One region of the Mesorhizobium abyssinicae genome, then DNA from elsewhere that is predicted to be linked to it. Evidence: predicted binding sites of a transcription regulator. Region 1 holds the regulator's gene; each other region holds the start of a gene.

Region 1 (10,664 bases):
GACAGACCGTCAGGCGATATCGCCGCCGAGGTCGTTCTGCGACACATCAAATAAAAAGCGCCCTCGCGGGCGCTTTTTCACCTTTTCGCTCGGGCGCGATCAGCGCTTGGCGATCGGCACGTAGTCGCGTTCGGCGGCGCCCGTGTAGAGCTGACGCGGCCGGCCGATCTTCTGGTGCGGATCCTCGATCATCTCCTTCCACTGCGCGATCCAGCCGACGGTGCGGGCGACCGCGAACAGCACGGTGAACATGGTGGTGGGGAAGCCCAGCGCCTTCAGCGTGATGCCGGAATAGAAGTCGACGTTCGGATAGAGCTTCTTCTCGATGAAATAAGCGTCGGTGAGCGCGATCTTTTCCAGCTCCATGGCGATGTCGAGCAACGGGTCGTCCTTGATGCCGAGCTCGCCCAGCACCTCATGCGCGGTCTTCTGCATGATCTTGGCGCGCGGATCGTAGTTCTTGTAGACGCGATGGCCAAAGCCCATCAGCCGGAACGGATCGTTCTTGTCCTTGGCGCGGGCGATGAATTCCGGGATGTGGTCGACATGGCCGATCTCGCCCAGCATGTTGAGCGCCGCCTCGTTGGCGCCGCCATGCGCCGGGCCCCACAGGCAGGCGATGCCGGCGGCGATGCAGGCAAACGGATTGGCGCCCGATGAGCCGGCAAGACGCACCGTCGAGGTCGAGGCGTTCTGCTCGTGATCGGCGTGCAGGATGAAGATGCGCTCCATGGCGCGCGCCAGCACCGGATTGATCTTGTACTCCTCGCACGGCACCGCAAAGCACATGTGCAGGAAGTTGGCGGCGAAGTTCAGCTCGTTCTTCGGATAAATGAAGGGCTGGCCGATGTGGTACTTGTAGGCCATCGCCGCGATCGTCGGCATCTTGGCGATGAGGCGCATCGAGGCGACCATGCGCTGGTAGGGATCCGAAATGTCCGTCGAGTCGTGGTAGAAGGCCGACAGCGCGCCGACCACGCCGCACATGACAGCCATCGGATGCGCATCGCGGCGGAAGCCGGTGAAGAAGCGCGACATCTGCTCATGCACCATGGTGTGGCGCGTCACCCGGTAATCGAAGTCGTCCTTCTGCGCCTTGGTCGGCAATTCGCCGTAGAGCAGCAGGTAGCAGACCTCGAGGAAGTCGCCATGCTCGGCGAGCTGGTCGATCGGATAGCCGCGGTGAAGCAGGATGCCGGCGTCGCCGTCGATGAAGGTGATGGCCGACTCGCAGCTTGCCGTCGAGGTGAAGCCGGGATCGTAGGTGAAGGCGCCGGTGGTGCTGTAGAGCGCGCCGATGTCGATGACGTCGGGCCCGACCGAACCGCTTCGCACCTTGAATTCATGCGTCTTGCCGGCGAGTTCCAGCTTGGCGGTCGACTCGCGCGGGTTGGCCCCCAAGTCCAATTTTGTTGCAGCTTCGCTCATTAGAAACTCCTTCTTGTTTCCTCATGCCGGCAAGGCAAATTCCTGCAAAACGACACGTCGAAATCACCGGAATGCGCGTACTCGCCACCGCATTTTAGGAGGTGCGTGCCAGATTGGGCCAAGGCCTAATGTTGCACTGCGAAACGCGCCTTTCAATGCCAATCTTCTTGGGCCAGTTCGCTCCTAATCGATTTGATCCGCGATGCGCGCCAGGCTTTCCTCGCGGCCAAGCACGGCAAGCACGTCGAACACGCCGGGCGATGTACTCCTGCCGGTCAGCGCGGCTCTCAGCGGCTGCGCCACGGCGCCGAGCTTGTGGCCGCCGGCTTGCGCGAAGTCACGGATCGCGGCCTCGGCGGTAGCTGCCGTCCAGTCGCCAGAGACCGCCGTCAGCGTCGCATGGGCGCCACGCAGAACGGCGCGCGCTTCGCCGGAAAGCAGCGCCGCCGCCTTCTCGTCGACCGGCAACGGCCGCTCGGCAAACAGGAACCCCGCGCCGTCGACCAGTTCGACCAGCGTCTTGGCGCGCTCCTTGAGGCCGGGCAGGGCCGCGAGCAACTGCGCCTTCTTCTGGTCGTCGAGCCGGGCGGCGAGCGCCGGGCCGCCTTCGAGATAGGGTAGGGTGGCGACGAAGATGTCGAACAGCGCATGATCGTCCATCTTGCGCATATGCACGCCGTTCAGCGCCTCGAGCTTGGCGAAGTCGAAGCGGGCGGCGCCCTTGTTGACGTCGCCGATGTCGAACCAGCCGATCATGTCCTTGATCGACATGACTTCGTCATCGCCATGGCTCCAGCCGAGGCGGGCGAGATAGTTGAGCAGGGCCTCCGGCAGATAGCCCATCGAACGATAGGCCTCGACGCCGAGCGCGCCATGCCGTTTCGACAGCTTGGCGCCGTCGGCGCCATGGATCAGCGGAATGTGCGACATCGACGGCACATCCCAGCCCATGGCGTTGTAGATCACCGTCTGGCGCGCTGCGTTGGTCAGATGATCGTCGCCGCGGATGATGTGGGTGACGCCCATGTCGTGATCGTCGACGACGACGGCGTGCATGTAGGTCGGGTTGCCGTCCGAGCGCAGAATGATGAAATCGTCGAGGTCCTTGTTGGGAAAGCGCACCTCGCCCTGCACGCGGTCGTGCACGACGGTCTCGCCTTCGGTCGGCGCCTTGATGCGGATGGCACCCTTGAGGCCGGGAGGCGCCTCGGACGGGTCGCGGTCGCGCCACTGGCCGTTGTAGCGCGGCGGCAGGCCCTTGGCCCGCGCCGCCTCGCGCATCGCCTCGAGCTCCGCGGGCGTCTCGTAGCTGTAATAGGCCTTGCCCAGGCGCACGAGCTCCTCCGCGACCTCGCGATGGCGCGGCGCGCGCTCGAACTGCGACACGGCCTCGCCGTCCCATGACAGGCCGAGCCAGGTCAGTCCGTCCAGGATGGCAGCGGTCGCCGCCTCGGTGGAGCGCTCGCGATCGGTGTCCTCGATGCGCAGCAGCATGGTGCCGCCGGTGTGCTTCGCATAGAGCCAGTTGAACAGCGCCGTGCGCGCCCCGCCAATGTGCAGGTAGCCTGTCGGCGAGGGGGCAAAACGGGTGACGACCTTGTCGGACATGGCACTCTCAGGCTGGCACAGGAAGCAGACGTGGTGGCGCGGACTTTCGCGTTTTCGGCGTTCATGTAGCATAGGAGGTCTGGGGCGCAAGGGGCAGATCTGATGGCTGGACGAGGCCGGGGCGCGGAGGAGGGCGAGGGGACGACAGCTGGCGTCAGCGAGCGACTGCTGTTTGCCGACACCGTGCCTGCCGATGCCGCGCCGGTTTCACTTCCGGAGCCGCGTCCGGCCAAAGAGATTTTGCCGACCGATGACGACGGATTCCGCCCGGCCTCGCCAACGGCAACCATCACGCGGCTCCGCAAGCAGCTTGGCCGCGTGTCATGGCCGGCGTTTCACCGCAGCATCGGCAACGCTGCCACGACCGAGCTTGATCGCGGCATCGGCTTTCTGCTGGTGCCGGTATTCCTGGCGACCGGCGTGATCTTCTATTTCTCGCTGAACGCAGAGCCAGATCCCTACAGGCCGCTTGCGGCGGTGGCGCTCATGGCTGTCTGCGCGCTGGTTTCGCGCTCACGGCCAAAGACGCATCTCCTCTTCATGGCGGCGTTCTTTTGCGCCCTGGGCTTTCTCGCCGCCAAGGTCGAGACCTGGCGCGCCGCGACCCCGATGCTCGGTTCCGAGATCCAGACCCGCCTGACCGGCCGCCTCGTAAGCCTGGAGGAGATGGAGAACGGCCGCGTCAGGCTGACTATCGATGTGATCTCCACCGCCCACCCAAAACTGCGCTACGCGCCGGAGCGGGTCAGGCTTTCGGCGCGGAAAGTACCCGCCGACATGACCGCCGGCTCGCTGCTGACGGGCTATGCAAGGCTGCTGCAGCCGACCGGCCCGGTGCGGCCGGACAGCTACGACTTCTCCTTCGACAGCTATTTTTCGGGCATTGGCGCCAGCGGCTTTTTCCTCGGCAATCCAAAGACAATAGCCAGCCAAGAGGCGCCAGCGACGGCGAACCTCGCTTCCGCGATCGAGAAGGCGCGGGAGAGCATCGCCGACCATATTCGCGGCCTGGTTGGCGGCCCGGAGGGCGAGATCGCGGCGGCGCTGATCGTCGGCGTGCGCGCAGGCATTCCCGATGAGATCAACGAGGCGATGCGGCGCACCGGCATCTACCACATCATCTCCATCTCCGGCCTGCACATGGCGCTGGTTGCCGGCACCATCATGCTTCTGCTGCGCGGCGCCTTCGCGCTGTTTCCCGACTTCGCCTCGCGCCGGCCGGTCAAGAAATATGCCGCCGCCGCCGCGCTCCTCTCGATCGCCGCTTACCTCGTCTTCTCCGGCATTGTGGTCGCCGCCGAACGCAGCTTCATCATGCTGGCGGTGATGCTTGTCGCCGTACTTTTCGACCGGGCCGCGCTCACCATGCGCAATCTGGCGATCTCGGCCATCGCCGTCATTCTTGTGTCGCCGCACGAAGTGGTCGGCCCGAGTTTCCAGATGTCGTTCGCCGCCACCGCCGCCCTGGTCGGCGCCTATGCCGGCTGGTCGGACTATCGGGCCGACAGGACGACCGCGCCGGTGCCGAAGCGATCGTTCCTTCACTTTGCGTCGCGAAAGCTGGTGATGGGGATGGGCGGCCTTGCCATGACCTCAATCATCGCCGGCAGCGCTACGGCGCTTTTCGCCATCTGGCACTTCCAGCGCGTGTCGCCGCTCAGCCTGCTCGCCAACCTGGCCGTCATGCCGATCGTTTCGGTGGTCATGTTCCTGGGGGTCGCCAGCGCCCTGACGATGCCGTTCGGTCTCGACTGGCCATTCCTGTATCTGATGGGCAAGGGCCTGACCGCGATGATTGCGATTTCCGGGTGGATCTCCGAACGCTCGCCGGTCGATGCCGTCGGGCTGATCTCCATCCAGTCGGTGCTTTTCGTGACGATAGCGCTGGTCATCGCGACCATGGCCACGACCTGGCTGAGACTTGCGGCGATCCCCTTCGCTGTGGCCGGCCTGATGACGGTTTCCAATACCCGCACGCCCGATGTGCTGATCTCGGAGGATGCTCATCTGGTGGCGATGCCGATCGGCGGCGGCGAGCTTGCCGTCAACCGGGTGCGGTCGAATGAATTCACCACCGACAACTGGAAACGCGCGCTGGTGGCCGAGACCATCGTCGAGCCGGAGACCTTCGAGACAGGGGATGCACGCTTCGATATCGAACCGCTCGACCTGCCGCCGGGCTCGCCATTCTACTGCAGGGACGGGCTATGCCTTGCCCGACATCCGTCAGGCGCAATCGTGGCGCTCGCGGAAAACCGCAAGACGGCGCGGCCGGCCTGCGCCTTCGCCGACCTGATCGTCATCGACGACGCCACCGCCTACAGTCCCTGCTGGAATTCGCTGGCCCTCGTCGTCACCAAACGTCAGCTCGCCCGCTCCGGCAGCGCCGCCGTCTTCTTCGATCCGCAATCGGCGACCGCGCAAGCAACAATCCGCTACGCTGTCGAAAAGCCCTACCGGCCATGGCACGAGCAGCGCAAATACTCTCGCGAGGCGAGGGGACTGCCGCCCTACCAGAGACCCGAAAAACCGGTGGTCAAACTGGCGCCGTCCGCTCAGTAGCGCCGGATCAGGCCGACCAGCTTGCCTTGCACCTTGACCCGGTCAGGGCCGAAGATGCGGGTCTCATAGGCAGGGTTGGCGGCTTCGAGCGCGATCGATGCGCCCTTGCGGCGGAAGCGCTTCAGCGTCGCCTCTTCCTCGTCGACCAGCGCCACAACGATCTCGCCGGGGCTCGCCGTGTCGGCGTTGCGGATGATGACGGTGTCGCCGTCGAAGATGCCGGCCTCGATCATCGAGTCGCCCTTCACCTCCAGCGCATAATGCTCGCCGCCCGAGATCATGTCCGGGGGCACCGAGATCGAATGCGTCTGGTGCTGGATGGCGTCGATCGGCACGCCGGCGGCGATGCGGCCCATTACCGGGATCGACACCGCCGACACAGCGTCGTCGTCATTGCTGGGGGTCCGCGACGGCGACGCCGGTTTGATCTGCCGGCCGAGATTGCCCTGTCCGAGGCTTCCCTGGATGACGCTCGGCGAAAACTTCTTCGCGGCATTGAGGCCAGGCGCGATCGAATCGGGCAGGCGCAGCACTTCCAGCGCACGCGCCCGGTTGGGCAGCCGGCGAATGAAGCCGCGCTCCTCCAGCGCCGTGATCAGCCGGTGGATGCCCGACTTCGAAGCCAGATCAAGCGCCTCCTTCATCTCGTCGAAAGAGGGCGGAATGCCGCTTTCCTTCAGCCGTTCATGGATGAACATCAGGAGTTCATGTTGTTTGCGCGTCAGCATGGCGGCCCCCACGGGTTCTGAAACCAGAATCAGAAAAACAAACCCAGAACAAACACTATCTGTTCCAGTTGTGTTCCGCAACCGTTTAAAGTTTAATGAATGCGTTGACGTTTTGTTCAGCGTAGCATCAGCACGCGGCAGGCATCGCCCACAGCGGCCGCAGGCGCGAAGGGCTCGCGCACGACCAGGCCGTTGGCGTCGGCCAGCGTGCGCAGCATCGAGGAGTCCTGGATGCCGAAGGGCGTCGCAACCAGTGAGCCGGCTTCTTCGCGGGCGACGGCGCGCACGTAATCCTGCCTCAGATCGTTTGCCTGCATCGCGGCGCCCAGCCGCGCCCCGCGAATGTCCTGGGTGAACGCGCGGCCACCGAGCCGCGCCAGCAACGGCTTCAGGAACAGCTGCGAACAGACCAGGCTCGCTACCGGATTGCCGGGCAGGCCGATGCAGCGCGCGGGTCCCAGCCGGCCGAACATCAGCGGCTTGCCCGGGCGCATGGCGATCTTCCAGAAATCGAGCGTCATGCCCTCGCCGGTCAGCACGTCGTGAATGAGATCGTGGTCGCCGACCGAGGCGCCGCCAAGCGTCACGATGACATCGGCCTGCTGCTCGACGGCCTGCCTGACCAGCGCGGCGATCGCTTCCCTGCGGTCGGCGGCAATACCGAGATCGAGCGCGCGGGCGCCGACCGATTGCGCAGCGGCGGCGACGCCATAGGCGTTGGACGAGATGATCTGGTCGGGACCGAGTTCGCTGCCGGGTGGCAGCAGTTCGTCGCCGGTGGCGATGATGGCGACCAGCGGCCGCTTCACTACAATGAGGCGCGGGTGGTTGGCGGATGCCGCCAGCGACAGTGCCGCCGGATCGAGCAGCCGGCCCTTTTCCAGCAGCACATCGCCTTCTACGAAGTCGAGCCCGGCGCGGCGGATGTTGCGCCCTTCAGCGGTCGGCTCGGTCACTTCGATCGTGCCGCCGCCGAGGTCCTGCACATTCTCCTGGATGACGATGGTGTCGGCGCCTTGCGGCACCGGCGCGCCGGTGAAGATGCGCACGGCTTGCGCCGTGCCGACGCTGCCTTCGAAGCCGCGGCCGGCCGGCGCAATGCCGATCACCGGAAGCCGCGCCGGCACGGATGCCACATCGGCGGCGCGCGTCGCATAGCCGTCCATGGCTGAGGCGTTGAAGGGGGGCTGCGTGCGCAGCGCCACCACAGGCTCGGCCAGGACCCGGCCGGCGGCGTCGATCAGTGCGACGCTTTCGCTGGCCCGCGGCGCCGCGCCATCCAGCAGGCGCTCGAGCGCCTCGGCCACAGGAACCAGCGCCATCAGGCGCCCGCCCCGGCCGACTTGTAGTCGCCGGACTTGCCGCCGGTCTTTTCGACCAGCCTGATGCCGGAGATCACCATGGCGCGGTCGGCGGCCTTGGCCATGTCGTATATGGTGAGGCAGGCGACAGAGGCCGCCGTCAACGCTTCCATCTCGACGCCGGTCTTGCCGGTGACACGGGCAAGCGCGGTGATCTTGAGACCGGGCAGCGACTTGTCCGGTTCGATATCGACGGAAACCTTGGTCAGGAGCAGCGGATGGCAGAGCGGGATCAGTTCATGCGCGCGCTTGGCCGCCATGATGCCGGCGATGCGCGCGGTGCCCAGCACATCGCCCTTCTTGGCGTCGCCGGCAAGGATCATCTCCAGCGTTTCGGCGCGCATCGAGACAAAGCCCTCGGCGATCGCGGTGCGCACCGTTTCGGCCTTGTCGCCGACGTCGACCATGTTGGCTTCGCCCGAGGCGCCAAGATGGGTGAGGGCGGCCGCCATCGTCAGACGGCCTCGGCCGGCGCCTTGCCTGTCAGAAGCAGGCGAGTCGCCGCCGCGACATCCTGTTGCCGCATCAGGCTCTCGCCGACAAGGAAGGTGCCGATGCCGCTCTTCTCCAGCCTGCGGCAGTCCTGATGGGTGAAGATGCCGCTCTCGCTGACCAGCAGCCGGTCGGCCGGTACCATCGCCGCCAGCCGCTCCGAAACGCCGAGGCTGGTCTCGAACGTCCTGAGGTCGCGGTTGTTGATGCCGATCAGCCGCGACGAGAGCCGGAGCGCCCGCTCCATCTCGGCCTCGTCATGCACTTCGACCAGCGCATCCATGCCGAGTTCGAGCGCCGTCGCCTCGAGTTCGCGCGCCATCGCGTCGTCGACACTCGCCATGATGATCAGGATGGCGTCGGCGCCCCAGGCGCGGGCCTCGAACACCTGATAGGCGTCGAACAGGAAATCCTTGCGCAGCGCCGGCAAGGCGACGGCGGCGCGCGCGGCGGTGAGGAATTCGGGCGCGCCCTGGAAGGACGGGGCGTCGGTCAGCACGGAGAGGCAGGCGGCGCCGCCATTCGCATAGGCCTTTGCGAGCGCCGGCGGATCGAAATCGGCGCGGATCAGCCCCTTGGACGGGCTCGCCTTCTTGATCTCGGCGATCAGCCCGAAGCCGCCGGCCCTGCGCCTGGCCTCGAGCGCGGCAAGAAAACCGCGCGGCGCCTCGGCGGCTTGAGCCCGCGCCTTGATCTCGGCCAACGGCACGCGCTGCTTGGCCGCCGCGATCTCCTCGCGCTTGTAGGCTTCGATCTTGCGCAGAATGTCGGACAAGGGCTCTACTCGTTCGAAATTTCGACCAGCCGACCGAGCACCTGGAGCGCGCGGCCGCTGTCGATGGCTTGCGCCGCGCTCGCCATGCCGTCGGCGAGCGTCGTCGCCTTGCCGGCCACCACCAGGCCGGCGCCCGCATTCATCAGCACGGTGTCGCGGTAGGCGCCCGCAGCACCTGCCAGCATGTCGCGCAGCGCCTTGGCGTTGTAGGCCGCGTCGCCGCCGCGCAACTCGTCCTTGGTGTGGCGCTGCAGGCCGACCGCTTCGGGGGTGAGCGCGAAGGTGCGGATCTCGCCGCCGGCAAGTTCCGCCACCTGCGTCTCGCCGGTGGTGGTGATCTCGTCATAGCCGTCGCCGTGAACGATCCAGGCGTGCTCGGCGCCCAGCGCCTTCAACGCCTCGGCAACCGGCATGATCCATTCCGGCAGGAATACGCCGACCATCTGCCTGCTGACGCCGGCCGGATTGGACAGCGGTCCGAGCAGGTTGAAGATGGTGCGCGTGCCAAGCTCGCCCCGGATCGGGCCGACGTGCTTCATCGCCGGATGGTGCGCCGGCGCGAACATGAAGCCGACGCCGGCTTCATGGATGCAACGGCCGATCGTCTCCGGTCCGATGTCGATCTTGACGCCGAGCGCGGTGAGCACATCGGCAGCGCCGGTCAATGAGGACAGGCCGCGATTGCCGTGCTTGGCCACCGGCACGCCGCTCGCTGCAATGACGAATGCCGATCCCGTCGAGATGTTGACGCTGTGCGAATTGTCGCCGCCGGTGCCGACGATATCGATGGCGCCGTGCGGAGCCTCGACGCGCAGCATCTTGGCGCGCATGGTGGCGACGGCGCCGGAAATCTCGCTCACCGACTCGCCGCGCACGCGCAGCGCCATCAGGAAGCCGCCGATCTGACCGGGCGTTGCGTCGCCCGACATGATGATGTCGAAGGCCTCGCGCGCCTCCTCAAACGAAAGAGGAGTGCCGGCGGCGACCTTGGCGATATGGGTCTTCAGCGCGCTCATCGGGCCTGCGCCTGGGAAACCGCGGCCGGGTCGATGCGGACGTCGTATTGCGTCTGCAACTGCGCCACCAACTGGTCGAGCAGGTCGTCCGACATGCCGGCGGTGAAGGATTTCTGCGCGTCGTCGGGCACGGAGCTGCCATCGGCGCCGGCCGGCTCGAACACTTCGGCCACCTTGTAGAGGATCTGGCCGTCGCCGGTGGGCGAGGGGATCAGCCCGGTGCCGCCTTCGCCGACGCCGAACATTTCGGCGGCGCCTTCCTTGCCGAAATCGGCGTCATCGGCTTCGCGCTTCAGGCCGCGCTTGGTCTGCTTCTCCAGCTTCAATTCGCCGGCGATCACGTCGAGCGTGGTGCCTGCCTTGAGACGCTTTTCCAGTTCCTGCGCCTTGGCGTCGAGCCGCTTTTCCGTTTCAGCCGCTGTCCAGTCGGCCACCACCTTCTGGCGAACCTCGTCCAGCGTGCGGTCGCGCGCCGGCGTGATCGATCCGACTTCGTAGAAGACGAAGCCATTGTCGGCGGTGGTCAGGCCCTCATTCTCGGTGCCGGGCTCTGCGGCGAACACCGCCTTGATCAGGTCCGCCGATTCCGGCAGGTCCTTGACGATGGTCTCGTCGGGACGCTGGCCGGTGCGGTCGATCGCGTCGATGGTGACGACCTTGAGCTTCAGCTTGGCGGCGGCGTCGGCGAGCGAAC
Region 2 (10,664 bases), on a different contig from region 1:
CGGATGACGCCCGACGGTTCCTGCGTGGAATAATTGTCGTTGACCGCGCCGCCGACGATGATCTTGCCGCCGACGATGAGCGGCGCCGAGGTCGAATAGTAGTAGCCCGACTTCGGATACGGCATGTTGGCGAGCAAGTTCAGCGTGCCGCCCTCCGCAAAGGAGGCACACACCTGCCCGTTCGCGGCGTCGAGCGCGATCAGCCGCGCGTCGGAGGTCGGCAGATAGACGCGCGCGGCGCACGGCTGGCCGGCGGCGATCTTGCCGTCGGCATAATAGGACACGCCGCGGCAGGTCTGGTGCTGGCGGTTGGGATCGAGCTTGATCTTCGGGTCGAAGCGCCATTTCTCCTTGCCGGTCGTGGCATCGATGGCGATGGCGAAATTGTGCGGCGTGCAGATGTAGAGCGCATCGCCAATCTTCAGCGGCGTCACCTGATAGGTCGTCTCGCCGATGTCGTCCGGACCCTTCACGTCGCCAGTACGATACGTCCAGGCCGGCTGCAGCGAAGCCACGTTGTCCACGGTGATCTGGTTGAGCGGCGAATAGCGCTGGCCATAGGGCGTGCGCCCATAGAAGTGCCACTCACCTTCCGGCACGTTGCCGCCGAGATCGGCCGTCGGCGTCACCTTGTCGGCGCTGAGTTCGCCGGCAATGTCCTTTGGATCGGCGGTCATCGAATAGCCGGCCACGGCCAGCGAGGCCAGCACCGCCAGGATCAGCGGCGCGCGTCCATCGGGACCGGTGAGCCCTCGCCTCGCCCATGGTGTCAGCAGCCACAGCGCCAAAAGCACGATGACGCCGCCGCGCGGACCCAGATCCCACCAGTCGAAGCCGGCTTCCCACACCGCCCAGCACAGCGTGCCGATCACGATCGCCGCATAGAGCCAAAGTCCTGTCGACCTGCGCCGGAACAGCAGCCAGGCGGTGATTAGGAAAGCAAGGCCGACAATGACGTAGTACCAGCTGCCGCCGAGCATCACCAACCGGATGCCGCCGCCGCCAAGAACCAGACCGATGAGAGCAAGGATTACGGCGGTGAGGATGGTTGCCATGACGACACTCCTTCAGGCGCAGCAGGCGAGCGTCCGGAAACCGCCGTCGCCAAATGCAACCGTAACGCGCTTTCGAGTCTGTTTCACCTCGCCGCCGTAGTTTTCTGCCCGCTCGCGCGAGGTGTCAAATTAGCAGGACAATATCCAACGATGTCGCGCGCATTGCTCGGTCCTGCCGTTCACGTCGAAATGACGAAGCCTGGCGGTCGCCATTCTTCTGCCGGCAATCGGGCGATGCTATGCTTTGCCGATGAAGGCCGACGCCGCCTCGTTGCTTGAAAAGGCCCGCCACGCCTACGCGCAGCGGGCATGGGCGGATGCGTTCGCGCTTCTGCAGGCCACGGACGCGATCGCGCCGCTGGGCCCGGACGATCTCGAACGACAGCTCTGGTCGGCCGCCATGCTCGACCGCGATCAGGACAGCCAGGTCGCCGGTGACCGTCTGTTCGAGGCCTATGTCGAGGCGGGCCGTTACGACCGGGCGGCGTATTGGGCGTTCTTTCGCGGCTTCCGGCTTCTTGCCCTCGGCGAGGAAGGCCACGCGACGGCCTGCATCCAGCAGGCCCAGCGCCTGGCCGACGGCTTCGGTCGCGAATGCGCGGCGCATGGCTATCTGATCTTGCTGGCGGCCCAGAAGGAACTCATGACGGGTAACGATCCGGCCGCCGCGCCGCTGGCGAGCCAGGCCCTGGCGATCGGCGAGCGCTGTTGCGATATCGACCTCGTCGCCTTCGCCAGATGCTATCTCGGCCGTGCACTGGTGCGGCAGGGCCGGATCGACGAAGGCATCGCCTCGCTCGACGAGGCCATGCTGCCGGCCGTCGACGGAAAGCTCTCGCCCATCGTCACCGGCCTGATCTACTGCAACCTCATCGCCGCATGCCGGCAGGTCTATGCGCTCGACCGCTCGCGCGAATGGACCGAGGCGCTGTCGAACTGGTGCGGAACGCAGCCGCAGCTTGTCCAGTTCAACGGCGTCTGCCTTTTGCACCGCGCCGAGATCATGGAATTGAACGGCGCCTGGCAGGACGCGATCGCCGAGGCACGCCGCGCGACGACGTCGTTGGCCCATACCACCGCCAGCGAGGCGGCGGCGGGCGCGGCCTACCAGGAGGCCGAAATCCATCGCTTGCGCGGCGAGTTCGCCGCCGCCGAGGACCTCTACCGCACTGCCAGCAGGCTCGGGCTCGAACCGCAGCCCGGCATGGCGCTGCTGCGGCTGGCGCAGGGCCGGGCCGAACAGGCTGCGGCAACCCTTCGCCGCGTGCTCGCCACGACCAAGGCTCCACTCGGCCGCGCCCGCCTGCTGCCGGCCCTGGTCGAGATCATGATCGCCGCCGGCGCAATCGAGGAGGCACGCGACGCCTGCCAGGAGCTGGAAGCGATCGCCAGCCGTTTCGCGACCGACATCCTGGCGGCGATGGCCTCGCAGGCGAGAGGCGAGATCGACTTGCACGAAGGCAGCGCCGCGACCGCGCTCGGCCATTTCCGCGCCGCGCTGACGACCTGGCAGCGTGCCGGCGCTCCCTATCTCGAGGCGCGGCTGCGCGTGCTTGCAGGGCAGGCCTGCCGCATGCTTGGCGACGAAGACGGCACCGAGCTCGAATTCGATGCCGCCCGTACGGTTTTTGCCGGCCTCGGCGCCGCGCCCGACCTCGCCCGGGTCGCCGCACTGACCCGGCCGACGAGCTTGCCTTCGCACGGGCTGACCCGGCGCGAGATCGAAGTTCTTGGCCTTGTCGCCACCGGCAAGACCAACAGGACGATAGCAACCGACCTAGGTCTCAGCGAAAAGACCGTCGACCGGCATCTCAGCAACATATTCGACAAGCTGGCGGTCAACTCGCGCGCGGCTGCCACAGCCTACGGCTTTCAGAACGGCCTGCTCTGACGCAACGATTTTCTGACCTCGAGCAATTCCAGGAAAAGTGTGAAACGGTTTTCCGTCCGGAATTGCGTCAAAACAAAGAGATAGAGCGGTTCGGCGTTTCCGTGAAACGATGAACCGCTCTAGCGGCATGGGGAAAAATCCCCATCGCATTTTTCTGACTCGTGAGGTGTCTCCCCGAAGCGCCGCGGCGCCGTTCCCTTATTTTTGGTCCGCCAGTGACGAACCAGATGGAGCGATCATGAACCCGACTTCGATATCCGGAACGGCCGCGATGCAGGCAATGACCCTGCGCGGCCGTCACAATATCCGCATCGCCGAGACCAGGGAACGCGCCGGCGCCCTGCTGGAACAGGGCGCGGCCTTCATGCACCTGGAGGCCGATGCGCTGCAGGCAACCGGCAGCGATCCATCATCAGGCGACGAGACGCGGCCCGCGCTCAGGGAAGAACATGTCGACGTCGTCGTCATCGGCGCCGGCCAGAACGGCCTTTCCGTCGGCTATCACCTCGCCCGCAAGGGGGTGAAGTTCGTCATCCTGGAGGGCCGCGAACGCGTCGGCGATATCTGGCGCTCGCGCTGGGATTCGCTGCGCCTCTTCACGCCGGCACGCTTCGACAGTCTGGTCGGCATGCCGTTCCCCGCCGCGCGCTATTCATTCCCGACCAAGGACGAAATGGCCGACTATCTCGAGGCCTATGCGAGAAGGTTTGCCTTGCCGGTGCGCACCGGCGTCAAGGTCGACGAGGTGACCCGCTCCGGCGAGCGCTACGTCGTCACATCAGGCCAGACCCGCTACATTGCCAGGCACGTCGTCGCCGCCGCCTCGAGCTACCAGAAGCCGAAAATTCCGGATTTCGCGGCGTCGTTCGATCCGTCGATCCGGCAATTGCATTCGGTCGCCTACAAGAACCCGGAACAGCTCAAGGCAGGTGGCGTGCTTTTGGTCGGCGCCAGCAATTCCGGTGCGGAAATCGCCATGGATGTCGCGCGAACGCATCAGGTGTGGCTGTCGGGCCGCCATCCGGGCCACATCCCGGTCGCCTACAATGGCTATTTCGCGATGCGTCTGGTCCTGCCGGTCGTCCTGCGCATCGTTTTCCACCGTTTGCTCACCGTCGACACGCCGATGGGCCGCAGGGCCAAGCCGGAGCAGTTGTCGCATGGCCTGCCGCTGATCCGGGTCAAGCCGCAGGATCTGGACGCCGCCGGCGTCCGCCGGGTCCCTCGCGTCGCCGGTGCTCGCGACGGCAAGCCGCTGCTCGACGGCGGCCAGCTTCTCGACGTTGCCAACATTATCTGGTGCACCGGGTTCCGGGCCGGGCTCGATTGGATCAAGCTGCCGATCTTCGACGACACCGGCCGGGTGAAGCAGTATCGCGGCGCCGTCGAAGGCGAGCCGGGACTGTATGTCTGCGGCCTGCACTTCCAGCATTCGACCTCCTCCACCATGATCCACGGCGCGGCGCGCGATGCCGGCTACGTGGCCGACAAGATAGGCGAGCGCATGCGGGCAGCCGCCGGATAAGCGCTTCGAGGCGCTTGCCGGGCGCTGGAAAGCCACCACGCCCGGCAATCGTGTCGCCAAACCAGAACAAAACGTAGACACTTCTGGCCTTTCGCTGCCGAATCACTACATTCGGGGGCAATGTCCGGCTTTTCGGAAGACATGCCCTTTTTTGACGAACCGAATGCGCGGCCCGCGGCCCCGTCCGGCATAGCCGCGCGCGCCATGGCCGCCCGCAGCGGCCAGAACAGCGCGCCCGACTATCTGAAGGGGCTGAACCCCGAGCAGCGGCTGGCCGTCGAAACGACGGAAGGCCCGGTTCTGGTGCTGGCCGGCGCCGGCACCGGCAAGACGCGCGTGCTCACCACCCGCATCGCCCACATCCTCGCCACCGGCAAGGCCTTCCCCTCGCAGATCCTCGCCGTCACCTTCACCAACAAGGCGGCGCGCGAGATGAAGCAGCGCATCGGCCATCTGATCGGCGAAGGCAATGTCGAGGGCATGCCGTGGCTCGGCACCTTCCACTCGATCGGCGTCAAGCTGCTGCGCCGTCACGCCGAGCTCGCCGGGCTGAAATCCGATTTCACCATCCTCGACACCGACGATGTCGTGCGTCTGATCAAGCAGCTCATCCAGGCCGAGGGACTGGACGACAAGCGCTGGCCGGCCAAGCAGTTCGCGCAGATGATCGACGGCTGGAAGAACAAGGGCCTCGGCCCCGCCGACATCCCCGAGGGCGACGCCCGCAGCTTCGCCAACGGCAAGGGACGCGAGCTCTACAAGGCCTATCAGGAGCGGCTGCAGACCCTGAACGCCTGCGATTTCGGCGACCTGCTCTGCCATCCGATCCGCATCTTCCGCGCCTATCCGGATGTGCTGAAGGACTACCACAGGCGCTTCAAATACATCCTCGTCGACGAGTACCAGGACACCAACACCGCGCAGTATATGTGGCTGCGCCTGCTGGCGCAGCGGCCGCAATCCTCCCCCCTTGAGGGGGAGGTGCCCGCGAAGCGGGCGGAGGGGGTCGCCGCAGAAGGCACCGCCCGGTCATCGAGCACAGGGGCGTCGAGCACTGCCGCGAGGACCCCACCCGACCGGGCTTCGCCCGGCCGCCCTCCCCTCAAGGGGAATTCCCGCCCGGCCACCGTCAACATCTGCTGTGTCGGCGACGACGACCAATCGATCTATGGCTGGCGCGGCGCCGAAGTCGACAACATCCTGCGCTTCGACAAGGATTTCCCAGGCGCCACCATCATAAGGCTCGAACGCAACTACCGCTCGACCGCGCATATCCTCGGCGCGGCCTCGCATCTTATCGCCTTCAACGAAGGCCGCTTCGGCAAGACGCTGTTCACCGACCGAAACGATCCCGAGGACGATAAGGTGCATGTCCATGCCGCCTGGGATTCGGAGGAAGAGGCGCGCGCCGTCGGCGAGACCATCGAGGCCTACCAGCGGCAGAAGCACAATCTAAACGACATGGCGATCCTGGTGCGCGCATCCTTCCAGATGCGCGCTTTCGAAGAACGCTTCATCACGCTCGGCCTGAGCTACCGCGTCATCGGCGGCCCGCGTTTCTACGAGCGCATGGAAATCCGCGACGCGCTCGCCTTCTTCCGCGTCGTCGCCAATGGCGGCGACGACCTCGCCTTCGAGCGCATCGTCAACGTGCCGAAGCGTGGGCTAGGCGAAGCCACGATCCGCCAGATCCACGACACGGCGCGGGCGCTGCGCATCCCGATGCTGGAAGCGGCCGGCAACCTCGCCGAAAGCGACGAGATGAAGCCGAAGCCGCGCGCCGCCCTGCGCGAGGTCGCGGCGAATTTCGAGCGCTGGCAAAAGGCGCTGGAGACCACGCCGCACACCGAGCTCGCCGAGACCATTTTGGAGGAGAGCGGCTACACCGACATGTGGAAGAACGACCGCTCGGCCGAATCGCCCGGGCGGCTGGAAAACCTCAAGGAGCTGATCCGCTCCATGGAGGAGTACGAATCGCTGCGCGCCTTCCTCGAGCATGTCGCGCTGGTCATGGAGGCCGAGCAGAGCGAGTCTCTCGATGCGGTCTCGATCATGACGCTGCATTCGGCCAAGGGTCTCGAGTTCGAGACCGTCTTCCTCCCCGGCTGGGAAGAAGGCCTGTTCCCGCACCAGCGCGCGCTCGACGAAGGCGGCCGTTCCGGCCTGGAGGAGGAGCGCCGCCTCGCCTATGTCGGCCTGACGCGGGCCAAGAAGAACCTGCACATCTGGTTCGTCTCCAACCGCCTCATCCACGGCCTGTGGCAATCGACGATCCCGTCGCGCTTCCTCGACGAATTGCCGGAAACCCATGTCGAGGTCGCCGAGAGCGGCAACTCCTATGGCGGCTACGGCAACAGCTACGGCGGCGGCTCGTTCGCCTCCGGACGCGGCGGCCGGCAGAACCCCTACGGCGCCTCGCGCTTCGACAATATCGGCGAGGAAAAATCCTTCTCCAACACCTATTCGACGCCGGGCTGGCAGCGCGCGCAGGCCAACCGCACCGAGGCCACCGATCGCAACTGGGGCACGCGCTCCGGCCACCAGGTCGAGCGCATCGGCTATGGCGAGACCGATAGCGGCTATGGCGCCGGCCGCACCAGCGTCAAGGGTCGCACCATCGACGGCGAACTGGTCGCCAAGTCCGTCGCCGACAAGCCGTCCGCCTTCAGCGTCGGCGACCGCGTCTTCCACCAGAAATTCGGCAACGGCAACATTTCCGCAATCGAAGGCAACAAGCTCACCATCGACTTCGACAAGGCCGGCCAGAAACGCGTGCTGGACGGCTTTGTCACCGGCGTGTGAGCAATTCCCTCACCGATACCTCGCCTGGTTCCACTTATGGCCGAGCAGCGACAGGATGATGATCAGCCCGTTGAAGAACTGCACGTAGAAGCCGCTCAGGCCTGCCGCCACCACGCCGGTCTGGATGAACGACACCGTCACCGCGCCGATCGCGCCGCCGACCACCGTGCCGATGCCGCCCCAGGTCGGCGTGCCGCCGACGAACACCGAGGCCAGCACCGGCAGCAGATAGCCGTCGCCGGCCGTCGGCCACCAGGTGAAGTTGATCATCACCGAGAAGGTGCCGGCGATCGCCGCCCCGATGCCGGTGAAGACGAACACCTTGACTTTGACGCGCTTGACGTCGATGCCCATCTGCTTGGCGCTGTCCGGATTGTCGCCGACCACCCTCACCTGCGCGCCGAAGCGGTGGCGGTTGTAGAGCAGCGCCGAGAAAACCACGAAGGCGATGGCCCAGAAGATCTGCACCGGGATGCCCCAGAGCTGGCTCGAGAAGATCTTGTAGGCTGAGCTGTCGGCAAGGCCGGTCAGCGCCATCGACCTGCCCTCGTTGATGATCTGGATCAGGCCGCGCAACAGGAAATTCATGCCGAGCGTGGCGATCAGCGACGACAGTCCGCCATAGACGACCAGCGATCCGACCAGGAAGCCGAGCAGCGTGCCGGTGACCAGCGCGGCGGCGATGCCAAGGAACGGGTCGTAGCCGGCCTGCACGACCAGTGCGAAGACCCATGAGGCAAAACCCATCGTTGCCGGGAACGACAGGTCGATCTCGTCGCAGGTGACGACGAAGACCAGCGGCACGACCACGAACAGCGCAACGGGAAGCGTCGTCAGTACCGAGCTGTAGAGATACCAGGTGGTGAACACCGTCGGATTGGCGATGATGAACACCGCCATCATGAAGATGAACACGCCGAGCGTGCCGAGCGCGGCGCGGTTGTCGATGACGAAGCCGCGCAGCCAGTGGTCGGATGGATGGCTCCATTCCTTGCCCGCCTGGCCGCTTGTTCTTCCCATGGGAGTTTGCAGATCGGGTTCCATGGCCTTGCTCATCGCGCTCCCTGCTCCGCTTCGCCCGCCTCGTGCAGTCCGGGCAGGCCGCCCGGATGCGCCACGTCTTCCATGAAGTTGATGAGATCTTCCGCCGACTTGATCTGGCTGCGGTCGGCGGTCAGCGCCACCTTGCCGCGGTCGAGCACCACGAAGCGGTCGGCAATGTCGAAGACGTGGTGGATGTTGTGGCCGATGAACAGGATCGACCGGCCGCTCGCCCGCACCTGGCGCACGAAGTGGAAGACCTTGGCGGTCTCGGTCAGCGACAGCGCCGTCGTCGGCTCGTCGAGGATGATCAGCTCCGCCTGCTTGTAGATGGCGCGCGCGATCGCCACGCCCTGGCGTTCGCCGCCCGAAAGCTGGCCGACGATCGAGTGCGGCGTGAACACTTTCGAGGTGAAGCCGATCTCGCGCATCAGCCGGCTTGCCTCCTCGATCTCCTTGTTGACCTTCAGCCAGCCCATCCAGCTGGTCAGTTCGCGACCCATGAAGATGTTGCGCACGATCGTCTGCTGCACCGCCAGCGCCCGGTCCTGGAACACCGTCTCGATGCCGGCATCGCGCGAGCGCGCCGCGCTCCATCCGCTGACCGGCTTGCCGCGCACCAGGATCTCGCCGCTGGTCGGCTTGACCACGCCTGACAGGATCTTGATCAGCGTCGACTTGCCGGCGCCATTGTCGCCGATCAGGCCGACCACCTCGCCGCGGTCGACGCTGAGGTTGACGCCGCCAAGCGCATAGACCTGGCCATAGGACTTCTTGATGTCGCGCAGTTCGATGATGCGTTCGCCCATGCGATCCTCGCTCGGATTGTCTGTCTTGCCGGTCTCCTCGCCGGGGCCGCCGGCCGGGCGAAATCCCGGCCGACGGCTTGGGAGGTCAGCGCAGCGCCTGCTTGGCCAGCTCGGCGACGATCTCGTAATTCTGCGGCGTGACGAAGCCGGCGCCCGTGTCGACATTCATCGGCGCCAGGCCCAGCACAACCTGCTGGCAGAGGCTGAGGATCGGCAGATAGCCTTGCAGGAACGGCTGCTGGTCGGCCGTCAGCTGCACCCAGCCGCCCTTGAAGCCCTCGACGATCTGCGGGCTGGTGTCGAAGCCGAAATTGAAGATCTCGCCGGGCTTTCTTCCCGCCGCCTGCATGTAGGTGGCGACATTGCCCAGCATCTGGCCGCCGGGATAGCCGACCGCCTTGATATCAGGGTTGTTGAGCAGGGCCGCTGTGATCACCGGAATCGCCAGATTGGGGTCGGATGCCCATTCGCCGCTCGGCGGTGACGGCAGCTGGATGACACTGATGCCGGCCTCCTTGAGTACGGCCACCGTGCCGCGCTCTCGCGCGCCGCGGGCCTCGTTCTCGAACGGGCCGATCATGATCGCCTTGTCGCCGGACTTGAGCTTGCCGAGCTTGATGGCCTCGGCGCCGAGTGCACGGCCCTGCTGCTCCTGCTGGGCGCCGACATAGCCGCCGCCGAACGCTTCCACCACCTTCGGCACCGGAACGTTCTGGTACATCATCTTGATGCCGTCCTTGTGCGCCTGCTCGGCCAGCGGCATGATCGCGGCGTCGCCCGGATGGCCCATCATGGCGATGCCGTTGGGTTTCACGGCGACGGCCTCGCGTAACTGCTGCACCATCTTCTCGGAGTCCCACTGCGAGAAGATGTAGTCGACTTTGGGCCCGAGATCGGCGGCCGCCTGCTTGGCGCCATTGTAGACGATGGTGCCGAAGGCGTCGCCCTCTGCGCCGCCGACGAAGAAGCGGATGTGGACGTCCTTGCACCATTGGGCATCCAGCGCCTGCGCCGGCAAGGTGGAGATGGCGGCGGCAAGCGCCGTGGCTGCGGCCACGACGGTCGTGCGCAGAAGTGTCGTTCTAAACGCGATGCTCATGCACGTTCCTCCCTTTGTTTCCTCGCCAAGCGAGGGTTTTCGACATTCGCTTCGGCAGTGCGCCGCAAAACTGGCCGGCCGGCTCCTCCCGCCGGCCAATCCTCACATCAACTTTGGCCTCACATCGGATTTGGCAGGTAGCTGGCACCTCCCCTGCATTGCTTGAGATAATCCAGCGCCCGCACTTGCCCGGTGATCTCCAGGTCGTCGCGATAGACAGGGTCGTGCCAGCCCTCGATGTCGATGGCGCCCTTGTAGCCGGCCAGCCGCAATTCGCTGATCACCCGCGTCCAGTCGCTGTCGCCGAAGCCCGGCGTGCGCATCTGCACGAAGGGCAGCCGGCCGAACACGCCGTGCTCGCGGATGACGTCCCAGCGCACGGTGGCGTCCTTGCCGTGCACATGGAAGATGCGCGGCGCCCATTTGCGGATCTGCGGCATCG
Region 3 (10,664 bases), on a different contig from region 1:
AATTGTCGCGCCTCCCGCTGGCCGGCGGCGCGACCGGAAGGGCAATGACATGAGCGACAACAATCCATTCGGCAACAGTGGCGGCCAGTATGCCACGACCGTGCAATATGGCGGCGGCGAGCCCAAGCTCTCGCTCGGCGAGGCGCCGGCCGACCTGATCAAGGACACGACGACGGCCGGCTTCGCCGCCGACGTCGTCCAGGAATCGCGCCGCCAGCCGGTGCTGGTCGACTTCTGGGCGCCGTGGTGCGGCCCCTGCAAGCAATTGACGCCGCAGCTCGAAAAGGCGGTCAAGGCCGCCGGCGGCTCGGTCAAGCTGGTTAAGATGAACATCGACGACCACCCCTCGATCGCCGGCCAGCTAGGCATCCAGTCGATCCCGGCGGTCATCGCCTTCAAGAACGGCCAGCCGGTGGACGGCTTCATGGGCGCCATTCCCGAAAGCCAGATCGCAGAGTTCATCAAGAAGGTCGGCGGCAAGAACGGCGCCGGCAACCAGGTGGCGGAGGCGCTGGCGGCGGCGGCGGAAGCGCGCGGCGCCGGTGACGCGCAGACCGCGGCCGACATCTACGACGCCATTCTCGAGCAGGCGCCGGAAACGATCGAGGCGATCGCCGGGCTCGGCGAACTGCTGTTCGAGGCCGGCGACACGGAAGGCGCCGAGGCCATTCTGGCGCGGGCGCCGGAAGACAAGAAGGACGCGCCGCCACTTGCCGCGCTGCGCGCCAGGATCGCGCTCGCCGCGCAGGCCGCCTCGCTCGGCAATCCGGCCGAGTTCGAGCGCCGCCTTGCCGCCAATCCCGGCGACCACCAGGCGCGCTTCGACCTGGCGATGATCCAGAATGCCCGCGGCGAGCGGACGCAAGCCGCCGACAATCTGCTGGCGATCATCAAGGCCGACCGGAGCTGGAACGACGACGGCGCCAAGGCGCAGCTGTTAAAATTCTTCGAAGCCTGGGGCATGACCGACGAGGCGACGCTTGGCGCACGGCGCAAACTGTCGTCGCTGCTGTTTTCCTGAGGCGGTTCGCCGGCTGTTTTTGCCGCATGGGCTTGCGGCCTGTCGCGAATGCGCCAGATTAAGCTGCGTTGATTTTGCAGGTGAGGCCGGCCTGACCTGAATCTCGACACAGCTTGGAGGCACGAGTAGCCTTTTGGCGGCGAGGAGGAGATCGCGGCTTTGACACGCTTCAGGCGATCGGAGGGCTGATTGCAGGCGGGAAACGCGCATTACCGGCGTGGCGCCGATCTGCCGGCGACGATCCCGGTGTTTCCGCTTGCCGGCGCGCTGCTGTTGCCGGGCGGGCGCATGCCGCTCAACATTTTCGAGCCGCGCTATCTGCAGATGGTCGACGAGGCGGTCGGCGGCGCGCGGCTGATCGGCATCATCCAGCCCAGCCTCGACGGCGCCCTGCGCGACGACGGCGAGCCGGAACTGTGCAGCGTCGGCTGCGCCGGGCGCATCATCTCGCTGGCCGAGAGCGGCGACGGCCGCTACCTGATCTCGCTGCAAGGCGTCTGCCGCTTCCGCATCACGCATGAGGCCGCCACCAAGACGCCGTTCCGGCAATGCCGGATCGCGCCCTTCCTCGCCGATCTCGACGAAGACCGCGCCGGCGCCGAGGTCGACCGGCCGTCGCTGCTGAAGGCGTTTCGGGCCTATCTGCAGGCCAACGATCTCGAAGCCGACTGGGAGAGCGTCAGCCGCGCCGAGAACGCCATGCTGGTCAACGCGCTGTCGATGATGGCGCCCTATGGGCCGGCCGAGAAACAGGCGCTGCTCGAGGCGGCGGACCTGAAAACGCGCGCCGAAACGCTGATCGCCATCACCGAGATGGCGCTGGCGCGCGAGGGTGAGGATTTTGGCTCGAGCCTGCAGTAGGTGTATCGATATTCAGGTGAGGCCGGCCTGCAAACGGCGGCTTCCTGCGCTTCCGGTGCTCACGTACTTCAAGTACGCTCCGCCCCGGTTCTCGGAAGCCACCATTCTCGACTGGGCCTGACCTGTATCTCAACACACCTTAGGCACCAGTCGGACAGGGAAAAGTGCAATGGCTGCGGAAGGACGTGACGGACAGAAGGCCAGTGTCGATCCGAAGCTGCTGGAGCTGCTGGCGTGCCCGCTGACCAAGGGTCCGCTGACCTGGGATGCGGAGCGCGGCGAGCTGATCTCGCGCGTGGCCAAACTTGCCTATCCGGTGCGCGACGGCATCCCGATCATGCTGCCCTCGGAGGCGCGGACGATTTCGGCCGAGGACCTGCTGTCGCCGCCGCGGCTCGGCGGGTCGGCGTGAGTGGGTACGGCGAATAGAGGGGTCGCATCCGGTCGAACCGACCCCCTCTGGCCTGCCGGCCATCTCCCCCTCGAGGGGGGAGATTGGCAGCATCGGCGCTCCGCTCATTCTGCAACGCTGGCGATTGGCGAAAGCCAGGGTGACGTCTGATCTCCCCCCAAGTGGGGGAGATGTCCGGCAGGACAGAGGGGGGCGCTGTCCCGCCGGCATTGAAGGCCTGCACCGTGGCAACGAGCGAAGGCGTAGGCCGCCTACTGAAAATTCCGCCCCCTGGGCATGACGCTTTCCGCCTTGTCCGATAGCACGGCGATGTCCGGCGGGGGGGGCAGAGCCGGGGTCACCTCCTCCAAAAGCATGGTCAGCCACGGCGTCAGGTCCTCGATCTTCTCGGCGACGATGTGGATGACGCCTGATTCCTGCTGCAGCTTGCCGGTGACGCGCACGAAGCGGGCGCCCATGACGATGGGGCGGAAGCGGGTGAAGGTCCTCTCCCAGAAAATGACATTGGCGACGGAATTCTCGTCCTCCAGCGTCAGGAAGATCGCGTTGCCCTTGCCGGGGCGCTGGCGCACCAGCACGAGGCCGGCGACGGAGACGCGCCGGCCGTCCTTGACGGACGGGAGGCGCGCATTGGGTATGACGCCGGCGCGGTCGAGCCGCTCGCGCAGGAAGGCCACCGGATGCGCCTTCAAGGACAGGCCGAGCGAGCGGTAGTCGTGGATGACATGCTCGCCGAGCGGCATTGTCGGCAGCCTGGTCTCCGGCTCCAGCTCGCGCAGGCGGACCCTCGGCTGGTCGAACAGCGGCAATCTCTCGGCGGCGCTCTTGCCGTCGAGCGCGCGCACCGCCCAGAGCGCGGCGCGGCGGTCGAGGCCGATCGAGCGGAAGGCGTCGGCCTCGGCCAATCGTTCGATCTCGCCGACATCGAGGCCGGAGCGCAGCCAGACGTCGCGCACGGTCTCGTAGCCGGCGCCGCGCCGCTCGACGAACAGCGTCATGCGCTCCTCCGACAGGCCCTTGATCTGGCGAAAGCCGAGGCGGACGGCATGGCCGGTTTCGATCACGCCGCGCATTTCGGCATGGCGGGCAAGCACGCGAGCCGGATCGAAGGCGGTCTGCTCCAGCGTGCAGTCCCAGACGGAGAAGTTGATGTCGACCTCGCGCACCTCGACGCCGTGGTCGCGGGCGTCGCGCACGAGCTGTGCCGGCTGATAAAAACCCATCGGCTGCGAATTCAGGATCGCGGCGCAGAAGACATCCGGGTAGAAGGTCTTGAACCAGCAGGAGGCGTAGACCAGCAGCGCGAAGGAGGCGGCATGGCTTTCGGGAAAGCCGTATTCGCCAAAGCCTTCGATCTGCTTGAAGCAGCGCTCGGCGAAGGCCTGCTCGTAGCCCTTGCCGACCATGCCGTCGATCATGCGCTGGCGGTAGTTGCCGATCGTGCCGGTGCGCTTGAAGGTGGCCATGGCGCGGCGCAATTCGTCGGCCTCGCCCGGCCGGAAGCCGCCGGCGACGATGGCGATCTTCATCGCCTGTTCCTGGAACAGCGGCACGCCCAGCGTCTTGCCGAGGATCTCCTCCAGCTCCGGCTTGGGATATTCGGCCTGCTCCTTGCCCTGCCGGCGGCGCAGATAGGGGTGCACCATGTCGCCCTGGATCGGACCCGGCCGCACGATCGCCACCTCGATGACCAGGTCATAGAACGCGCGCGGCCTGAGGCGCGGCAGCATCGACATCTGGGCGCGCGACTCGATCTGGAAGACGCCGAGCGTGTCGGCGCGGCAGATCATGTCATAGACACGGTGATCCTCCTCCGGAAGGGAAGCCAGCACATAGGGCCGGCCATAGGCGTCCCGGGCGTCCGGATAATGCTGCGTGAGAAGTGTGAAGGCGCGCTTCAGGCAGGTCAGCATGCCGAGCGCCAGCACGTCGACCTTGAGGATCTTCACCGCGTCGAGGTCGTCCTTGTCCCATTCGACCATCTTGCGCTCGTCCATCGCCGTCTTGACGATGGGGACGACCTCGTCGAGGCGGTCCCTGGTGATGACGAAGCCGCCGACATGCTGGGACAGATGCCGGGGAAAGCCCATGATCTCGTTGGCGTGTTCGATCACCTGCCTGGCCAGCGGATCGCTGCGGTCGATGCCGCCGGCGGCTGCCTCCTTCTCGCCGAGCTCGGAGGTCGACCAACCCCAGATCGAGCTGGTCAAGGCGGTGCGGACATCCTCGGACAGGCCCATGGCCTTGGCCACCTCGCGCAATGCCGAGCGGCCGCGATAGCTGATGACGGCGGCGGCGAGCGCGGTGCGCTTGGCGCTGTATTTCTGGTAGATATAGGCGATGACTTCGTCACGCCTTTCATGCTCGAAGTCGACGTCGATGTCGGGCGGCTCGTTGCGCTCCTCGGAGATGAAGCGCTCGAACAGCGTGTCGATCCGGTCGGGGCCGACCTCGGTGATGCCGATGCAGAAGCAGACGATGGAATTGGCGGCGGAGCCGCGGCCCTGGCACAGGATATGCTGGCTGCGGGCATATTTGACGATGTCGTAAACGGTGAGGAAGTAGCGCGCATAGTTCAGCCGCTCGATCAGGGCGAGTTCTTCCCCGATGCGTTTCATCACGGCGGCGGGGACGCCGGCTGGATAGCGCGTCGCCGCCCCTTCCCTGGCCAGGCGCTCGAGCTCGGCCTGCGGCCCCAGGCCGGATTCGGTCGGCTCGTCCGGATAGTTGTATTCGAGGTCGCTGAGCGAGAAGGTCAGCTCGCCGGCGAAGCGCAGCGTCTCCGCCAGCGCTTGCGAGTGGCGCCGGAAAAGCCTGGCCATTTCCTGCGGCGGCTTCAGATGGCGCTCGGCATTGGCCGCCAGCTCCAGCCCGACCTGGGAAACGGGCGTGTTGAGGCGGATCGCCGTCAGCACGTCCTGCAGCGAGCGGCGGCCGGGGCTGTGATAGAGGACGTCGTTGGTCGCCATCAGCGGCACGCCCAGCCGGTCTGCCATCGCCGCCGACTGCTCGACGCGGAAACGGTCATTGCCGCGATAGTCGGGCGCCACGGCAAGCCGCAGCGCCGCGCCAAAGCGATCCTTAAGCCGGCTAATCATTGCGAGATTGCCATCCGGGTCCGACGACAATTCGGGCAGCACCGCCAGCGACATCAGATCCCCCCATTCGAGGAGGTCGCTCAGTTTCAGCAGCGTCGCCCCCTTCTCGTTCTCGTCGCGCAGATTGGCCTGCGTCAGCATGCGGCACAGATGCCCCCAGCCGGCGCGGTCGCGCGGATAGGCGAGGATGTCGGGCGTGCCGTCGCCGAACACCAGGCGGCAGCCGGGATGATAGGCAAGCGTCTCCACCCTGGCCTGCTGCCAGGCGCGCACGACGCCGGCCACCGTGTTGCGGTCGGCAAGCCCGATCGCGGCGAAGCCGAGGTATTTCGCCGCGACCACCAGTTCCTCGGGCTTGGAGGCGCCGCGCAGGAAGGAGAAATTCGACTGGATGCCGAATTCGGCATAGGCGGTGGCGGCGAGCGCGTTCATGCGAAGACCCCGTGCATGAACCAGCGCGGCGGCGCCTCCGACGCGCCGTAGAGGCCCTGGCGGTAGAGCCAGTAGCGGCGGCCATCGCTGTCCTCGATACGGAAATAGTCGCGGGTCGGCGCTTCCTCCTCGCCGGGAAGCCTTCGCCACCATTCCGCGGCGATGCGTTCCGGTCCTTCGGCGCGGGCGACGCGGTAGAGCGCGCGCCGCCAGCGGAAATTCATCGGCGGGCCCTCGGGCATCTCGGTGGCCGGCACCTCGATCGGCTCGGGCGAACGGAACAGGCGGATCGGCCGTTCCGGTGGATAGATGGTCACCGGCGGAACGGCGCGCTCCGGCCGCTTGAGCGGCGCGCGCCTTTGCGGCGCCTCGGAGAAGGGGACGATGGCGACGGCGCGCTCCGGCAAATGGCTCTCGACGGCAACCGGCCGCAGCACCGCGGCCTCGCCGAGCCGCGCGCGGACGCGGTCGGCGAATAAAGCGATATCGGCGTCATCGTCGTTGGCCTCGCCGGTGAGATCGGCCTGCTGCATGTCGAAGGCCGCCGCCGACAGTACCGAGAGGCGTACGAGGTCGAAGCCGTAGCCGGCGTCGATGTCCTGCTCGAGTGCGGCAAGCCGCTCGTGGAACAGCCTGCGGATCAGCGATGGCTCGCGCAGCGGGCGCGAGGTGCCGACGGCGATGCGGCTGACGGCGCCGTCGACGCGGAAGAGCAGCAGAGCGAGCGCCCTCGCGCCCTCGCCGCGCCGCTCGAGGTCGCCCTTCAGCGCCGTGGCCAGCCGGCTCACCAGCCGCTCGATGTCGTCGGTCAGCACGACCGACTCGGCCAGGTGGCGCTCGACCGAAAGCGGCGCCACTGGCAGGCGCGGCGACACCGCCTCGTCGAGGCGGCCGAGCGCCTGGTCGAGGCGCAGCAGCAAAGAGGCGCCGAAGCGGCGGGCAAGCGGGGCGCGGGGCGCCGCCATCACCGCGCCCGCCGTGCGCAGGCCGACGCTTTCCAGGCTGGCGCGCGTTTCCGGCTCGATGCGCAGCGCCGAGAGCGGCAAGGGCGCCAGCAGCGTCTCCTCCTCGCCGCCGGCGACGATCCGGTCGCCGTGAAAATGCGCCGCCGCCCAGGCGGCGCCCGGGGTCGAGGCGAGCCCGGCGCGGACATCGAAACCCTGCTCAAGGAAGCGCGACAGGATCTCGTCCTGCATGGCGCGTTCGCCGCCGAACAGATGGGTGCAGCCGGTGACGTCGAGGAACAGGCCGTCGGCGCCGTCGATCGCCACCAAAGGCGTGTAGCGGTCGCACCAGTCGGCGAGGCCTTCGAGCAGGCGGCGGTCGGCCTCTGGATCGGCCTCGACGATGTCGATCGTCGGGTGCATGGCGCGCGCGTCGGCGATGCCCATGCCGCGCTTCAGCCTGAGCGCCTCAGCCCGCTCGTCGAGGGCGGCGATGCGCTGGGCGTTCATGTCTCGGTGGCTTATCACCAGAGGCAGGTGCTGCGACGGCCGGGAACGCCAGGACCGCCCCAGTCGCTGGCGCAGGATGCGGTCGGCGGCGAGATGCGGAAACCACAGCGACAGGATTCGTTGCCCGTTCTTCCTGGGTCCTTCTTTCCTCGAAAACATGTTCATCGGGGTTCCACTCCAGTGTGAATTGTCCGGGGAGCGCGGTGCGGCTCTTGCCGATGTTGACGGTGAAGGCGGGACGGCCGATCGAGCCGGCCAGCGGCCCGGCGATCGTCGCGCGGCTTGCCGAGGGCGCGGCCGACACGATGAGGCGCACGGGCGCGGCGGTCGGCTCGGCCTCGCCAGCCTGGCGCAGCAGCAACACCGGCCGGCCGGCGTCCTGGGCGCGGGCGTGCAAACGCCGCGTCGCGGTGAGGTCGAGAGGCCGCGGGCTGCCGCGGATTTCGAGGATGACGGCGGCGAGCGTCGTCATGCGGGCGGCTTCCTCGGCGATCCACAGCGCGTCGAGCAGCCTCGGCGTCTCGGAAAACAGCAATTGCTCGGGCGCGATGCCGAACAGGCTCCGAAGTCCGCCGGCATAGGGGAAGCCGGCCTCGCGGAAGATTTCCGAGGTGCCGACCCACAGCACCGGCAGTCCCGGCTGCCGCGTCAGGATCAGGCCGGCAAGCGACAGGGCAAAGCCGGCGACGGCTCCGGCGTCGCGGGTTTCAGTGCCATGGATCTCGCTCAGCGCCGCCTTCGGCAGGCCGCCGCCGAGGGCGGCGTCGAGCGGCGCGATGCCGGTGCGCAGGAAGGCATCCGGCGCGGCAACGGCAAGGCCGCGCCGGACCACCGTGACATCGGCGATGTCGCGGTCATCAGGCGACGCGCCGGCCGGCGCCGCCAGGCGCTCGGGCAGCGTTCCCTCGATCTTCGCGATCTGGCGGCGCAGGGCAAAAACAGTCTCCCGCGCCACGGCGGTCATCGCCATGACGGTCAACTCTCAGCAGCATTGTTCCTGTTATGTTCCTATAGATTCCAGAGCGGTCCGGAAGAGTCAAGCAGAGTCATTGTGAATTTATTCCTCTGTCATTGTACGCTTTCGTTTGACGCAATCCGGATGGAAAACCGCTTCACAGTTTTCCTGGAATTGCTTTAGCGCTGGCCACCGAAGGCCAGCCGGGCCGCAAGCCCGGCAAAGACGGTTCCCAGCAACAGCTGCGGGGCCCGCTGAAACCGCGTCCGTCTCGAGAGTGCCGCGCCGATCCGGCTGGCGGTCAGGATGACCAGACCGTTGACGACCAGCCCGATCAGGTTGAGCACGGTTGCCAGCACCAGTATCTGCCCCGCCACGGACCCGGCCTGCGGCTGCACGAACTGCGGGAACAGCGCCAGCACGAACAGCGCCATCTTCGGGTTGAGGAGATTGGTCAACAGCCCCTGCCGGACGATGCGTCCTTGCGAGTGGCGTGCAAGGCCGGCGACCGGCGCAAGCGCTGCCCCGTCGGAGCGGAACGCTTTCCAGGCGAGATAGGCCAGATAGGCAGCGCCGGCGTAACGCACGATGTCGTAAGCGATGGGCGCGGCAAGAAACAGTTGCGACAGGCCGAAGGCAGCGGCCAGCGCATGGCAATAGGTGCCGGCGGCGATGCCGACATAGGTCGCCAGGCCAGCCGCGCGCCCCTGGCTGGCGCTGCGGGAAGCGATCAACAGCATGTCCGGCCCCGGCGTCGCGGTCAAAGCGAGGCAGGCAATGGCGAAAAGTCCAAGGGTGGAAAGGTCCGGCATGAGGAGCTCCTGATACATGGCCGGAACCGACGGATAGCCGATTCCCCGGCAGCGGCAAAGGATATGCAACGGAATTGCCGCATCATTTGCCTCGACCGGCGCGAAAGCCTATATGCCGGGATCAAAGGACAAAGAATGGCCCGCATCTACAAGACCCGCACCTGGCACGACCAGCTTTCGCCGTCGATGGAGGAAATGGAGTTCCTGGCGCTGGAGACTTACGCTCATTTGCCGGAGGATTTCCGCAAGCTGACCGGCGAGATCGTCATCCAGATCGCCGACTTCCCGACCGACGAGATCATGGACGATCTGTCGCTGGAAACGCCGTTCGACCTGCTCGGCCTGTTCGAGGGGCGCGGCATCGCCGAGCGCTGGAACCCGCAGACCGGCGAGGGCCCGAACCGCATCACGCTCTACCGCCGCGCCATCCTCGACTACTGGGCCGAGAACGAGGAGACGCTGGGAGACATCGTCACCCATGTGCTGATCCACGAGATCGGCCACCATTTCGGCCTGTCGGACGACGACATGGAGCGGATCGAGGAAGCGGCGGAGCAGACGGCCTAGAGCCTTTTCGCGAAATCGCATCGCGCCTTTCCTCTCCCCCGTCGATCGGGGGAGGAGGTGTCGAGCGAAGCTCGACGGAGTGGGGGTCGACTCTGCCGAGCGTTGCTATTCAAGCCTGGGCGGTGTCGCGCCTTGACTGAGGCGCTGTGGTGAATTGACGGCGACGCCGCATTTTGAGGACCGGCTTCCCCCACTCCGTCGCTGCTTCGCAGCGCCACCTCTCCCCCCTCCGGAGGGAGAGGAAGGGTGCCGGCTGGAATCCCGCGTCTACCAATCGCTCAGCTTGGTGTCGGGCGTGTAGTCGTGGCCCTCGACATCCTTCACCACGGCCTGACCGCAGCGCATCGACTTGGTCTTCTTGTCATAGGCGTAGGTCGGCGAGCCGAACAGGTGCCAGCCCTTGTTCAGCGCCGCCGTCACCTTGTGGCAGAAGCTGGAATCGTCGGGAGCGGACAGGAAGCGGTAGAGTTTCATGGTTCGTCTCTGTGGTGGGTGATTTCGTTTAGGACCATCATGCGCCGATGGCGGCGGCCTTCGCCAGCAGTTTCTCGGCCTGGGCGAGATGCAGCCGCTCGACCATCTTGCCATCGAGCGCGATGACGCCCTTGCCGGCATTTTCGGGAAGCGCGAAGGCCGCCTTCACCGCGCGCGCCTGGGCAAGAGCCTCGGGCGCCGGCACGAAGGCGCGGTTCGCCGCCTCGATCTGCGCCGGATGGATCAGCGACTTGCCGTCGAAGCCCATGGCGGCGGCTTCCACGCATTCGCGGGCAAAGCCATCGGCATCGCGAAAATCATTGAAGACACCGTCCAGCACATCGAGACCGCCGGCACGCGCGGCCAGCACCAACTGCATCAGCCAGGGCATGAGATAGCGCCGGTCCGGCGTCGCCAGGACGCCGGTCTCTTTGACCAGATCGTTCGTTCCGGCAACGAAACAAGTAAACCGCGAGGCCGGGTCGCGGCCGAGTTCGGCAAGCGCGCCGATGTTGAGCAGGGCCTTCGGCGTCTCCACCATCGCCCATAGTTTCACCGTGTCCGGCGCGAAATTGTCG

Evidence for each region. Region 1 encodes LexA, which represses DNA repair genes until DNA is damaged. Its sites were predicted from a motif close to TGTTCNNNNTGTGTTCNG; they were not measured.
Region 2: a site for LexA is predicted at 4,534-4,551, ahead of PU724_RS22085 (ATP-dependent helicase). Genes of this name have one in related genera too.
Region 3: a site for LexA is predicted at 8,271-8,288, ahead of PU724_RS22990 (ImuA family protein). Genes of this name have one in related genera too.

Annotation. Positions count from the first base shown of each region.
Region 1 covers NZ_JARAKC010000021.1:28,455-39,118, reverse strand. Annotated here, with positions in the region: gene lpxB (lipid-A-disaccharide synthase) at 1-54, shown strand, start outside; gene gltA (citrate synthase) at 100-1,428, opposite strand; gene gltX (glutamate--tRNA ligase) at 1,612-3,036, opposite strand; gene PU724_RS28020 (ComEC/Rec2 family competence protein) at 3,139-5,598, shown strand; gene lexA (transcriptional repressor LexA) at 5,592-6,326, opposite strand; gene PU724_RS28010 (molybdopterin molybdotransferase MoeA) at 6,443-7,648, opposite strand; gene moaC (cyclic pyranopterin monophosphate synthase MoaC) at 7,648-8,139, opposite strand; gene trpC (indole-3-glycerol phosphate synthase TrpC) at 8,142-8,954, opposite strand; gene trpD (anthranilate phosphoribosyltransferase) at 8,960-9,970, opposite strand; gene PU724_RS27990 (SurA N-terminal domain-containing protein) at 9,967-10,664, opposite strand, start outside.
Region 2 covers NZ_JARAKC010000010.1:171,609-182,272, reverse strand. Annotated here, with positions in the region: gene PU724_RS22100 (glucose/quinate/shikimate family membrane-bound PQQ-dependent dehydrogenase) at 1-1,055, opposite strand, end outside; gene PU724_RS22095 (helix-turn-helix transcriptional regulator) at 1,306-2,946, shown strand; gene PU724_RS22090 (flavin-containing monooxygenase) at 3,218-4,471, shown strand; gene PU724_RS22085 (ATP-dependent helicase) at 4,592-7,273, shown strand; gene PU724_RS22080 (ABC transporter permease) at 7,283-8,329, opposite strand; gene PU724_RS22075 (ATP-binding cassette domain-containing protein) at 8,326-9,123, opposite strand; gene PU724_RS22070 (substrate-binding domain-containing protein) at 9,209-10,222, opposite strand; gene PU724_RS22065 (sugar phosphate isomerase/epimerase family protein) at 10,342-10,664, opposite strand, start outside.
Region 3 covers NZ_JARAKC010000012.1:652-11,315, reverse strand. Annotated here, with positions in the region: gene trxA (thioredoxin) at 50-1,021, shown strand; gene PU724_RS23010 (LON peptidase substrate-binding domain-containing protein) at 1,211-1,882, shown strand; gene PU724_RS23005 (Trm112 family protein) at 2,052-2,294, shown strand; gene PU724_RS23000 (error-prone DNA polymerase) at 2,546-5,824, opposite strand; gene PU724_RS22995 (DUF6504 family protein) at 5,821-7,278, opposite strand; gene PU724_RS22990 (ImuA family protein) at 7,238-8,248, opposite strand; gene PU724_RS22985 (LysE family translocator) at 8,413-9,045, opposite strand; gene PU724_RS22980 (metallopeptidase family protein) at 9,181-9,612, shown strand; gene PU724_RS22975 (DUF1737 domain-containing protein) at 9,880-10,086, opposite strand; gene PU724_RS22970 (HpcH/HpaI aldolase/citrate lyase family protein) at 10,124-10,664, opposite strand, start outside.